Regions from separate parts of the Lysinibacillus sp. RU7 genome, predicted to be linked through region 3. Evidence: riboswitches for the same ligand, from Rfam matches in the RefSeq annotation. Region 3 holds a riboswitch; each other region holds the start of a gene.
What was found. A riboswitch is a leader RNA that binds a small molecule or an ion and turns the genes downstream of it on or off. The one in region 3 is predicted to bind cobalamin.
Positions count from the first base shown of each region.

Region 1: another riboswitch for cobalamin. It lies ahead of AC3II9_RS02575 (ABC transporter substrate-binding protein); the one in region 3 lies ahead of AC3II9_RS05240 (glutaredoxin family protein).
Region 2: another riboswitch for cobalamin. It lies ahead of nikA (nickel ABC transporter substrate-binding protein); the one in region 3 lies ahead of AC3II9_RS05240 (glutaredoxin family protein).

Region 1 covers NZ_JBYQFK010000002.1:211,236-215,671, forward strand. The annotation lists gene AC3II9_RS02565 (adenosylcobinamide amidohydrolase) at 1-485, opposite strand, end outside; gene AC3II9_RS02570 (FecCD family ABC transporter permease) at 486-1,484, opposite strand; gene AC3II9_RS02575 (ABC transporter substrate-binding protein) at 1,477-2,430, opposite strand; cobalamin riboswitch at 2,615-2,798, opposite strand; gene argS (arginine--tRNA ligase) at 3,042-4,436, opposite strand, start outside.
Region 2 covers NZ_JBYQFK010000036.1:33,481-37,916, reverse strand. The annotation lists gene AC3II9_RS19665 (MBL fold metallo-hydrolase) at 1-732, shown strand, start outside; gene AC3II9_RS19660 (hypothetical protein) at 786-953, opposite strand; gene AC3II9_RS19655 (nitric oxide synthase oxygenase) at 1,217-2,287, shown strand; cobalamin riboswitch at 2,410-2,590, shown strand; gene nikA (nickel ABC transporter substrate-binding protein) at 3,005-4,436, shown strand, end outside.
Region 3 covers NZ_JBYQFK010000005.1:67,198-71,633, forward strand. The annotation lists gene nrdE (class 1b ribonucleoside-diphosphate reductase subunit alpha) at 1-1,243, opposite strand, end outside; gene nrdI (class Ib ribonucleoside-diphosphate reductase assembly flavoprotein NrdI) at 1,218-1,607, opposite strand; gene AC3II9_RS05240 (glutaredoxin family protein) at 1,604-1,828, opposite strand; cobalamin riboswitch at 1,940-2,123, opposite strand; gene AC3II9_RS05245 (CbiX/SirB N-terminal domain-containing protein) at 2,362-3,579, opposite strand; gene AC3II9_RS05250 (class I SAM-dependent methyltransferase) at 3,576-4,412, opposite strand.

The sequences.
Region 1 (4,436 bases), on a different contig from region 3:
AATAATAACACTTTGGAGCATTGCGCCAGCGCCTGTGCAATAAAAACGCGCTGCTGCTCCCCCCCAGATAAAAACTCCATCATCGTGTCACGGTATTTTTGTACGCCCGTTTGTACCATCGCATTTTCTACTGCTTCTTCATCTTCTTTCGACCAATTTGCGAAAAAACCCTTCTGATGTGGATAACGTCCTAATGAGACGGCATCATAAACGGAATTCGAAAAGGCATTGGCATGTAGTTGTGGTAAGACGGCCATTTGTTTCGCGAGCGCTTTAGCACTGTAACTTTTCATCGGTTTGCCTTCTATATAAACATTCCCTGCTGTTGGTTCAATAATGCCACTAACGAGTTTTAACAGTGTAGATTTCCCACTCCCGTTTGGCCCTAAAATACCAAGTACCTTCCCTTGCTCTACCTCAAATGATACGTTTTGGACGATTGACACATGTCCGTATCCACCTGAAATTTGTTCCACTTTCAACATTTATGCTACCCGTCCTTTACGTTGCTTAAAGAAAATATAGGCAAATACTGGTGCACCGATAAATGATGTAATGACCCCAATTGGTAATTCTGTCGGTGCAATAATGGTCCGTGATACAAGATCGCAAATGACAAGTAAACTTGCGCCATTTAAAAATGAAATTAGAAGCAAATGACGATGGTCTGCCCCTAAAATCATCCGTACCATATGCGGGACAACTAGTCCGACAAAACCAATCGTGCCGGATACAGCTACAGCAGCACCCGTTAACATCGAGCCACCGATCAAAATAATATACTTGCTTCGTTTGACATCGACCCCTAAATATTTCGCCCGTTCTTCGCCATAAATCATCGCATTTAACTCGCGGCGATTAAACCAAAGAATAATGGTGCCTATGATGACAAACGGTAAAATCATTTTGACATATGGCCAGCCGCGCATGGACACACTCCCTAACAGCCAACCCATAATCGAACGAAGCTCTTCGCCCGTAAGTGCAATCATGAGCGAAATACAGGAGCCTAAAAACGAACTAAATATAATCCCTGTTAAAATTAATGTCTCCATTTTCATTGTTCGGTCTACTACTCGTGCAAAGCCTAGAACAATTAAAAGTGTCACTAAAGCGCCTGCCATACTAAAAACAGGCAATGTAAACAGGCCAAATACCGGAATGGAGACACTAAAGAACAATGTAAAAACAGCACCTACTGATGCACCAGATGAAATCCCAAGTGTATATGGATCAGCAAGCGGATTTTTGAGCAAGCCTTGAAACGCCGCACCGGCAATTGCCAGTGAGGCGCCGACTAATGCAGCTAGTATGACGCGCGGCATTCGAATATGCCATAAAATACTATAAGCGGTTGGATTGGCTTCCACATCCCACAATGTAGAAAGTGGAACAGATACCGAACCAATCGATATCCCACACCATATACTCACTAGTAAAATAGCGATAGAAAGTACATAAGCCGCTATGTATTTTTTAGTCATTAAAGACCTCTGGATAAATTGCTTTTGCGATCGATTCAACACCATCTGCAATACGTGGACCTTGACGACTTGTTGTATTGCCATCTACGACTGTTAATGCATTATTTTTTACCGCTGTCATGTTCGCAAAGGCTGGGGTATTTTTAATTGTTTCATCATCCCCCTCATAAGTGAAAATGATGGAATCTGGATTTGCTGCAAGGAATTGTTCAGGGCTATACATTGGCCAGCCCTCTTCTTTTACGGCGTTTTCAACATGAATAAACTTCAGCATTTCATTCATAAATGTATTTTGCCCAACAACATAAATATTAGGTGCTCCTCCAACAACCATAAAGGCTGTTTTTGGTTCAACTCCTTCTAATTTCGCTTCAATATCTGCTAGTTTTGTTTTAATAGATGAGATGACTTCTTCCGCCTCATCCTCTTTTCCTGTTAATGTGCCTACCACTTCAATCGTGTCATATGTTTCTTCAAAGGTTTCTGCATTGTCAACAACGAATACAGTAATACCTGATGCCTCTAATTGTGCAATCGCACTTTCAAGTGAAAACATGCTCGATTCATGTGCAAAGACAATATCCGGCTGTAATGAAACAATTGTTTCGACATTATATTCAATACCACCTACACGTGTCTTATCCTCTACTTGCGCGGGATAATTATCATTGTCATTCACACCAACAATTTCTTCATCAAGGCCAAGACCAAATAAAATCTCTGTATTGGATGGTGTTAACGACACGATACGATCTGGTGCTTCTTCTAATGTAATTTCATTACCAAGTGCATCTACAGCTGTTACTGGAAAGACTGTCTCATTATTTTCTTCTACAACGACAGCACCTTCCTTTTGTTGTGTTTCTGTTTCCTTTTCTGTTCCACATGCTACAAGCATAGTTAATGCAAGTGTTGCTGATGCGGCTAACTGCCAAAACTTCTTCATTTGTTGTTCCTCCTATTATCCGAAAGATATCCCTTTCATCCAATTAACCTAAGATGGTGGCACGTTTGTAAAGATAGATAAATTTGTAAATAAAAAAAGCCTCTCTAGTACGAGAGACTTTGGAAAAGGCTAACATTACGTATAACATCTATACTTAAAAGCCACCTTCCTATCCTCGTAGGTTATCTTGGTGTTCATAAAGGCAGGTCTCCTGGCTTATGCATCGAACGCTGGCTTATCCCTTCCCGAATGAATCAGTGGTTTTTTATAAGCAAGCTAGCAGTTACAGTGGCGGGACCGCGTCGGACTTACACCGACTTCCCTATTATCTTTGCACACGGCAAAGAACCTTTACTACTTATCAAATTGTCTAACATTTCTATTATAGCTGAAATCTCCGTTTTGAAAAGAATAATTTTCTGAAAACTCTAGTGTTGCTTATACAATCCCCAAATACGTCGTAGAAATTAATGAAAGCCACCCATAAAGGATGGCTTACGATGATTACATTTTTTCAGGTGCACTTACGCCAATTAGTTTTAGAGCGTTTGTAGCTGTCGGCTATGCCTTTCGCTACAGAACGATGAAAGATTGCGTTCGCTTATTATTGATTACATCTTTTCAGGAGCTGATACGCCGATTAAACGTAGAGAGTTCGCTAATGTTGTTTTAACGGCTGTGATTAACGCTAAACGTGCTTCTGTTAACTCTTTATTGTCTTGGTTAATCACTTTTTCAGCATTATAGAAGCTGTGGAACGTTGCCGCTAGGTCTTGAATGTAGTTAGCAATACGGTGTGGTGTGCGGTGTTTCGCTGCATCTGCCACGACTTGCGGGAATGCTCCTACTTTTTTCAGTACCTCTTCTTCTTTTTCTGCTGTTAGTAGGCCAAGGTTATCAAGTGAAGCTGCATAGCCTTGCTCACCTGCTGCACGTAAAATTGATGCAATACGTGCATGTGCATATTGTGCATAGTACACTGGGTTTTCATTTGATTGTGATACCGCTAAATCTAGGTCGAAATCCATATGCGAGTCGCCTGCTGTTTTCACGAAGAAGTAACGAACGGCATCTAAGCCTACTTCTTCTACTAATTCACGCATTGTGACCGCATTACCTGTACGCTTCGACATTTTAAATTTCTCGCCGTTTTTGTATAACTGTACCATTTGGATAATTTCTACTTCTAATGTCCCGCGATTATAGCCAAGCGCCTCGATTGCTGCTTTCATACGCGGAATATATCCGTGGTGATCAGCGCCCCAAATATTAATCAGCTTATCGAAACCACGTTGTAATTTATCTTCGTGGTAGGCGATATCCGGCGTTAAGTATGTGTAAGAGCCATCGTTTTTGATTAATACACGGTCTTTGTCGTCACCAAATGTTGTCGAACGGAACCAAGTGGCACCTTCCTCTTCAAATACGTGACCATTTGCTTTTAATTTATCTAATGCTACATCGATTTTGCCATTGTTGTATAAAGATGTTTCTGAATACCATACATCAAATTCAACACGGAAATTCGCTAAGTCTTTTTGCAATTTCGCTAACTCTAGGCGCAGTCCATGCTCACGGAAAAATTTGAAACGCTCTTCATCTGATTTTTCTAAAATGTCTGCACCAAACTCTTCTTTTAACTGACCTGCAATTTCAATAATATCTGGACCATGGTAGCCGTCTTCTGGCATTTCAGCATCCATGCCTAAAGCCTGCTTGTAACGTGCTTCTAACGAGTATGCTAAGTTGTTAATTTGATTCCCTGCATCGTTAATATAGTATTCACGTGAAACATTGTAGCCGGCAAAATCCATTACGTTACATAAAGAGTCACCAACAGAAGCCCCGCGCGCGTGACCTAAATGTAAATCACCTGTTGGGTTTGCTGATACGAACTCTACTTGTACTTTTTCACCTGCCCCAGCGTTTGAACGACCGTAGTTTTCAGCTTGCTCAAAAGCAGCTTTCACAACACCTGCAAGGAAATCTTTACGTACTGTAATGTT
Region 2 (4,436 bases), on a different contig from region 3:
GGTCATGCAACCTTTTTAATTCAACTGAAGGGTTTAAATATACTGTCCGATCCAGTTTGGGCATCAAGACTAGGGTTTGAAAAAAGATTAACTAAACCCGGCGTACCGATTGAACATATTCCAGACATTGATATTGTTCTAATTTCACATAATCATTATGATCATCTTGACTTTCGTACCTTAATTAAGTTAAAGGGCAACCCACTGTTTTTAGTTCCGAAAGGATTAAAATCCACTTTTTTAAGAAAAGGGCTAAATAATACGAAAGAATTCTCTTGGTGGGATTCCATGTTTCACAAGGGATTAAAAATTTCTTTTATCCCCTCCCTTCATTGGTCACGAAGAAACCTGAATGATTTAAATAAATCCTTGTGGGGCGGGTGGATGATTGAAGGGGACAAAGCTAATATTTATTTTGTTGGTGATTCTGGATATCATAATGGTTTTAAACAAATTGGAAGGCAATTTAAGGTGGATTGCGTCTTAATGCCAATTGGGTCCTATGAACCAGAATGGTTTATGGAATCGCAACATCTCACACCAGAACAAGCGGTACAGGGATACCAGGATTTAAAAGCAGATCTCTTTATTCCGATGCATTACGATTCTTTTCGCCTTGCAGATGACACACCCAAAGAAGCACTGGACCGTTTAGTAGCTAAGTGGAATAACAAGAGGCTTGATATGGAGAATTTAAAAATTTTAAAGTTGGGAGAAACACTAGTTTTCTAGGCAGTATAGCTGCATGGTTTTTGAAAAATAATATGTCTATGTATGTTGCAGATTTAAAATTGCTTTATAGAAGTTATACTGCTAAATAGTTGTAACATGGCTAGTTTGGCATTTGTTACTGTAGTACCAATTAAGACTTTAGCGATTAAATAAAGATCGATGTCATCTGTTTTCATTAAGAGAATAGTCTTTTTCCATAATGACACGCACGATGTTTTCATACATAGTGACTCATAAACTTAATACAATGACTACTCGTTGGACTTGATATGAATGTTTCGCCTGTCCAATCTTTTCAATCAAGAGGCTCATCCTTGTTTGCTTCATCATAAATGATAAAGGATGATTTAGTGTGAGAAAACTTGTCCGCTTGTTTTTGTCTATTATTAGTCATATATGAAAAATACATGTTTTGTGGCTGTCTACATTCATTGTCATCGGGATATTCCTTCTTCTAAAATGAAAGCAATGGAGGCGTCAGCAGATGAACTTATTATTAAAAAATGAACGTGAACGACAAGAAGTAATCGAGTTTTTAAATAAATATAAACAAGAAAAAGAAATGACCGAAGTATGGTTACAGCAGCGTGTAGCCGAAATCCAAGTAATCGGTAGCTATGAACCGACTTTTGATGAATTAGAATTTGGTGCGCGCGTTGCTTGGCGAAATAGTAATAAATGTATCGGGCGTCTTTTTTGGCAGTCACTGCATGTATTTGATGAGCGCAGTCTACAAAATGAGGAAGATATTTTTCGCGCATTACTGAGGCACATTGACTATGCAACAAACGAAGGGAAAATTCGTCCTGCTATTACAGTGTTTGCATCAAAGAGGGTACGCGTTTGGAATCACCAGCTTATCCGCTACGCAGGGTATGAAACGACGAAGGGCATTGTTGGTGATCCAGATTCGGTTACTTTCACAAGACAATGTATGAAGCTTGGTTGGCAGGGGGAGGGCACACCATTCGATGTGTTACCACTCGTCATTCAGGTAGATGGTAAACAGCCTAAGTGGTTTGAGATTCCAAAATCGTATGTACTGGAAGTAGACATTACACATCCTGAGTATCCTGCCTTTCAAAAGCTACAATTAAAATGGTATGCGGTGCCGATTATTTCGAGTATGCGTTTTAATTGTGGTGGCATTGATTTTGAGGCCGCGCCGTTTAATGGTTGGTATATGGGTACAGAGATTGGCGCACGCAATTTGGCAGATACGAATCGTTATAATTGTTTGCCAAAAGTAGCGGATGTAATGGGACTGAAGCGTGAGACAAATAGTTCATTATGGAAGGACCGTGCTTTAGTGGAATTGAACATTGCGGTACTGCATTCCTTTAAGGAGGCGGGTGTCAGCATTGTTGACCATCATACAGCCGCACAACAATTTAAGTTGTTTCAAGAGCAGGAAGGGAAATCCAATCGTGATGTCACAGGCAACTGGACGTGGTTAATCCCACCTGTATCGCCAGCTACAACACATATTTTCCATCAACCAATTCCTAATATCATTCATAAACCAAATTATTTTTATCAAAAAAATCCATATTAACGAACTATTCATAGCCCAATCTGTCTGGGCTATTTTGTTTTATTTTTATAATTTTGTTTGAAATTTCAAACAAAATAAATATAGAAATTTATTACTGTTATTGTTAAACTGTTCCATAATGATAAAACTGAATGATTTTTGGTGCTAATGCGAATTAGCTTAAAAGGGAAGTACGGTGAAAGTCCGTCGCTGTCCCGCAACTGTAATTCGGAGCAAATCACATAGAAGCCACTGTTTTATAACGGGAAGGTGTGAGGAGCATTGATGATAAGCCAGGAGACCTGCCAAAAATTAAGCCCGATTCAACCTACGAGGATAGGTGCGAAGTAAAGCAAATGTTCAATTTGCTTATTTACTAATGCACCCATGCACTTTCTCTTAGGAAGTGTATTTTTTTATGCACTTTTTTGTTAATGAAAAAAGAAGATTGTTATTTTAAATGAAAAGTGTATAATTTAATTGATAATAGTAATCATTACTACTATAGTAGATTCATAATTCAAGCATGGAGGAGATAAAAGTAAATCGTTCATAAAGTATTTAGTGATTTTAGCAATTGATAAGGAATAGTATTTATGAAAAATGATATTATTTCTCAAGTCATTTTCAGTCAAGAAATGACAAGGATACATAAACAAGATGTTTACTATGCGGTGAAATGACGTATCAATCAGGGTGATAATAAGAATCATTTTCTAGAAAATAGGAGGAATAACAGTGAAGCGTATTTATATTTTATTCATATCAGTAATGATATTGATGTTGTTAACAGCGTGTGGAGATGATGAGCAAACAGCAGCTACATCTGCAAAGGAATCAAGTAATACACTAGTGATGTCTTGGCCAAAGGATATTGGGGAAGTGAATCCACATTTATATTCGCCAAATGAAATGTTTGCTCAAGCAATGTTGTATGATCCGTTAGTGGTGTATGAAAACGATGGCACGATTTCACCTGGATTAGCGGAATCATGGGACATGTCATTGGATGGGAAGATTTATACATTCAAGCTACGTGAAGGTGTGCAATATTCTGATGGTTCATTGCTTACAGCTGAAAATGTAAAACGTAATTTTGATACCGTTATCGCAAATAGTGCAGCACATAGCTGGTTAGAGGTAGTGACTGTTATTGACCAAGTAGAAGTGGTGGATAATACAACGGTAAAAATTCATTTGAAAGAGGCGTATTATCCGTTCCTACAAGAGTTATCACTTATTCGTCCGCTTCGTATGCTAGGGGACGCGGGATTCCCGGAAAGTGGTAGTACAGCAGATGGGATTGAAAAAGCAATCGGTACAGGTCCGTGGATTTTAACTGCGTATGAGCAAGATCGTTATGCAGAATTTACACGTAATGAAAACTATTGGGGTAAAAAGCCGTCAATTAAAAAAGTAGTAGTAAAAGTGATTGCAGATTCCCAAGCACGTATGATGGCCTTAGAAAAAGGAGATATTGATCTCATTTTTGGTAGTGGGCAGCTTGTACCAGCTGAATTTGCGACATTACAGCAAAATAATCAGTACGTCACAAAAGTGTCAGAGCCTTTATCAACACGTATTTTATCTTTCAATACAACATACGGTGTGACACAAGAGAAGGCAGTACGTATCGCATTACAGCATGCACTTGATCGACAAACGATTGTGGAGCACGTATTAAACGGTTTAGAGCAAGAAGCACGTTCATTATTTGCACCGGGCTTCCCTTATAGTGATATTGAAGTAGAATCATATGCTTATGACGTACAAAAAGCGGCTGCTATTTTGGATGAAGCAGGCTGGGTAATGGATGAAAAGACAGGTATACGAGTAAAGAATGGTGAAACGTTGACACTGACAGTTCCTTATAACAGCAGTGAGCAAGTGCATAAGGCCATCTTTGAATATTTGCAAGGTGTATGGAAAGAGATTGGTGTGGAAGTCAATTTAATGGGGGAAGAAAGTCAAACAGTCTATATGCGTTCAAAAGAAGGCGAATATAATCTCATGTTCAATGATACATGGGGAGCGCCTTATGATCCGCATATGTACCTGCGTACAATGACAGGTGAAAAGCAAATCGGTTTTTATGCGAAAGCGGGTATTGAGTCGAATGCGAAGTTAACGGATGATATTACACGTGTGATTCGTTCAACCGATGAAGCAG
Region 3 (4,436 bases):
TGTAAATATCAATCGAGCCTAAATTACACGACACATCCATGCCGTATTCATTCGGCTGATCTTGATCGGTAATCACACTCGTTTCCTGAAATTGTAAAATTTCTGTACACAAATTAGACATTTTGACACGCCCGATGTTTTTTAACGGATGGGCATTGTTCACATTATCATCAAAGATTTCAAACGGATAACCCGATTCAAACTGCGCTTTTTTCACTTCTGTATAAAGCTTTCTCGCATTCAATCTCTTCAATTTACGAATATTCGGATTATCGAGTAGCTCATAATACATCTCTGAAATTGATATTTCAGACATCCGCTTGCCATATTCCTTATAAATATCGTAACTGCTAAATAGAACGATATCTTTGTCTCTTCGCATTAACTCAAAGAAAATGCTTGGAATAATAATGCCTGTGGATAATGTCGCAAGCCGAATTTTATCATCAGCATTTGGTTTTTTTGATGAAATAAAGCTTTCGATATCGCCATGGAAAATATTTAAATACACAACACCTGATCCGTTACGTTGTCCGAGTTGATTGGAGTAGCTGAACGAGTTTTCAAGTAACTTCGCAACCGGCATGACACCACTTGCTCGGTTCAGTATTCCTTTTATCGGATCACCGAGTGGGCGTAAATCTGTCAAGTTCACACCAACACCACCACCAAGGCGGGAAAGCTCTAAACAGTAGCCGATATTTTCAGCAATGGAGTTCATCGTATCGTCCATCGTTAGCTTAAAGCAGCTTACTAGCTCACCGCGTGCTTTTTTTCCGCTATTAAGCGCTGTTGGGGTAGCTGGTTGGTATGCTTCCATTATCGCTTCCACCGCGCGCTCTGCTAACTGCTCATCACCTTGTGCTAAATACAGCGCAATAATAACGATTCGGTCCTCATACTTTTCTAAAATCTCTTTGCCATCGCGACTTTTCATCGCATAGCTTTCATAAAATTTACTTGCACTCATGAAAGACGGGAAACGAAAATGATACGCATACGCCTTTTTGTATAAACGCTTAATGAAGTCAAATGAGTACATATCTAAAAATGCTGGCTCATAATAGCCTTCATCCACTAAATAGCGCAGCTTTTCCTCTAAATCAATGAAATAACGCATACGTACATTGACATCTTCTAAAAAGTAGCGTCTCGTTGCCTCTAAGTCCTTCACTAAATCGAGCTCGCCTGTTGCGCGATAACGATTAAGCACCTCATTATTTAATTTCAAATACTGCTTCATGCTGTCCCTCCTGTATATGCTCATAGTAAAATGCTTGAATTGCCGCATAATCCTTCGCTGTGCCACGCAAATCTAATTTACATACAAGTGGAATGTTATACAGCGCGGCTAATTTATCGCCTGCTTGTCCAAACACTTGATGACCAAAATTGCTATTCCCACTGACAATGACCCCTCTACAAAGCTTGTAATGTTGTTTCATAAACCGTTCTACTCGTACGGGAATATCGCCTAAACCGTCTGTATATGTAAATAATAAAAAGGGTGTTGTTAGTTGTTGTACTTCATTCATTTCAATGTTTGGTAGTTGTAAAGTTTGTGTCACATAGCGTACGTTTCCTGTGCGACTTGCATATACAATCATGCTTGCATCGCTTCAATTTTCGAGAGGATGTTTGGAATATCCCCGATCAGTTCACCGTTCACTTCTAAAATCGGTACAGAGGAGAAACCTGCCTGCTGTATTTTCTCCATAGCAGCTGTGTCATGATCAATATTAATCCAATCTGCTGATAACCCTGCCTGTTGTAGTTCTGATTTCACCCATAAACATTTTGGGCAAATTGTTTTTGTATATAGTTTCATACTATTCTTCCTTTCTCATATAAAATAAAAAAAGCTACCTAACAATGAGGTAGCTTGAAATGGAAACGTCAAAAAAAGAGTCCGCCTCCATTTCCTATCCCCCGAAGAAATGTACAGTCGTCTAGGTAGGCAGGTCTCCTGGCTTTGCTTCATCCTTTGACGCTCCTTCCCATACAAAATGTACAGTGGATTGTTTCGTCATCGTCAGCATTTACAGTTGCGGGGACAGCGACGGATTTACACCGTTCTTCCCTTTTAAACTACATATAGTAGTACCCTCACTAGAACTAACACAATATATTGTTTTATTTCAACAGAACTTAGTATAGCATGTCTTGAAATGTTCTGCAAAGCTATTTTTGAAATTGCTTACAAAGTTTGATTTCATTCGGTTATTTTTAGCTAATAAGTAGCGCAAAATCACACTATTTCTTTATTCGCAAAATTTATCAGAAGGTATTTTACTGCACACGAAAGGAGGCTTGTCCAATAAGTGAATAAGCCCCCTCTATAAACATCGTAAGCATTCTTTTTTAATGATGATGGTGGTGATGCTCATATCCATGCTCTTCTGCATATTTTCTAAAGTTCTCTAAATCTTGCATCCCTGTCGATGACCCATTCATCGCTTGCTCGGCACGTTCGACAAGGACATGTTGTAACTTTGGATGATAGCCAAAATAATTGGCAATTTGAATGTCAACCTCTGGATAGGTCACTTGGTAGTTATCACGCATTTTGTACATGCGCTTCATTAAAATACCTGTAAATAGGAAGTATGGCAGCATAATGATTTTTTTCGCTCCAAACTTCACACAGCGCTCGATGCCCTCGTCAACTGTTGGCGTTGCGACACCCATAAACGCACTTTCTACCCAAGGAACGTCAAGCTTTTCCCAAAGTAAACGTGAAATTTTATAGAAATCCCCGTTCGCTTCTTCATCGCTTCCACCACGTCCTACCAATAAGATGGCTGTATCTTCATGTTTTTGATATGGGTCAAAGCCAATTTCTTTTAACCGTTCCAATAAAATTTCAAAAATTCCCGCATGAATCCCAATCGTTTGCCCGTACGTGAAGGTGATGCCTGGGAATTGTTCTCTTGCATGCTCAATCTCTGCTGGGATGTGCATTTTAGAATGTCCCGCATGGAGTAGCATGATGGGAATCACATGAATCTCCTCTGCGCCCTTTTCAACACAAAGCTCGATCCCGTCTTCAATATTCGGTGAAGCGAATTCTAAAAAGCATGTTTCTACTAAAATAGCAGGGTCGATTAAGTAGGTTGTACGTTCTATAAACTCACGCACTTCATCATTTCCAGCTTCTACTCTGCTGCCATGTCCAACAAATAATATCGCTTTTTTTGTCGCACTGGATTTTTCTTTTCGTTTTAATACTTTCGTTTTCGATATACCTTTTGTAAAAGTTGGCGTTGCTTGTGCTAAACCATCTTGCGTCATATTGTAAATCATGTGCTGATCTTCCACTTGACCTGTTACAATATCTCGTCCTACTTGCTCATCTTGTACGCTATACCATTTTCCTTCTGGATAGGAAATAACGACGCATTTATCCTTACAACGGCCGTTACAGCGTGTACGTGATGTATGGATCATTTCATCTAGATTGTTTTTTGTAATTTCATCTCGGATCGCAAGTGTCACTTCTTCAGCACCTGCGCCCATACACGTACTACCGTTACAAATTAATAAATGACGTTGCATTCCTTGTAAGTTCCATGTTGTCATGTTGTCAGCTCCTTTTTTGGCTCCCACGAAATGACCGCGGCATAAAATGTATGACGATAATGTACTCCGTCTGCATCCTGCTCAATAAACGGCGCTAATGACTCGAGTACATGCTCCGCTGAAAAGTCCGTGTCGATAATTTTTTTACTTTGTGCAGCAACTAGCGCTTCCATTGTCGGATAATGATACGTACGCTCCAGTTGAATCATTTCGCAATCAGCATAAATTTCAAGCTGATATAGCATATTTAAAATTTCAATATAGTCGCGGCGTGGGTATTTAATGGAGTAGCCGTATTTTTCATCTAATATTTTGTAATGCGGTTGAATCGGCCCTGTTGTCAGCCCGATAATTGCTCGTTTTTTTGCTAATGCATTCATTTTCTTTAGCGTGTCGAGCATCTGATACATGCGGTAAAAACAGTTCACGCCTAACACGACATCATGTTGCTCTAGCGCTACTTCTTCCCATTTCCCCTGCATAAATGACACATGGTTAGCCTCTTCAAAGTATTGTGCTAAATAAGAAAGCACACTTTTAGAACCGTCCACACATGTTAATTTGGCTACATCCTCCGCTAGTGGAAATGTATAATTTCCCCATCCAGGACCAATTTCAATCACAGAATCTTCCTGTCCAATATACTTTTTCATCACCTTATAAATCGGTACGGCATGGGCTTCGGTTTGCTTGTATGATTTTTTTTGCATCGACTGTGCCCAAAAGGCTTCCTCTAGCGAATCATCTACCATTCGCTCTGGCATATTACCATGCCAATCAAGCATCCCTTCCTGCCATAGCTTTTCAAAATCAATTGCTAATGGTCCTTTCAACTTATTCCCTCCTCTAATAAAAAA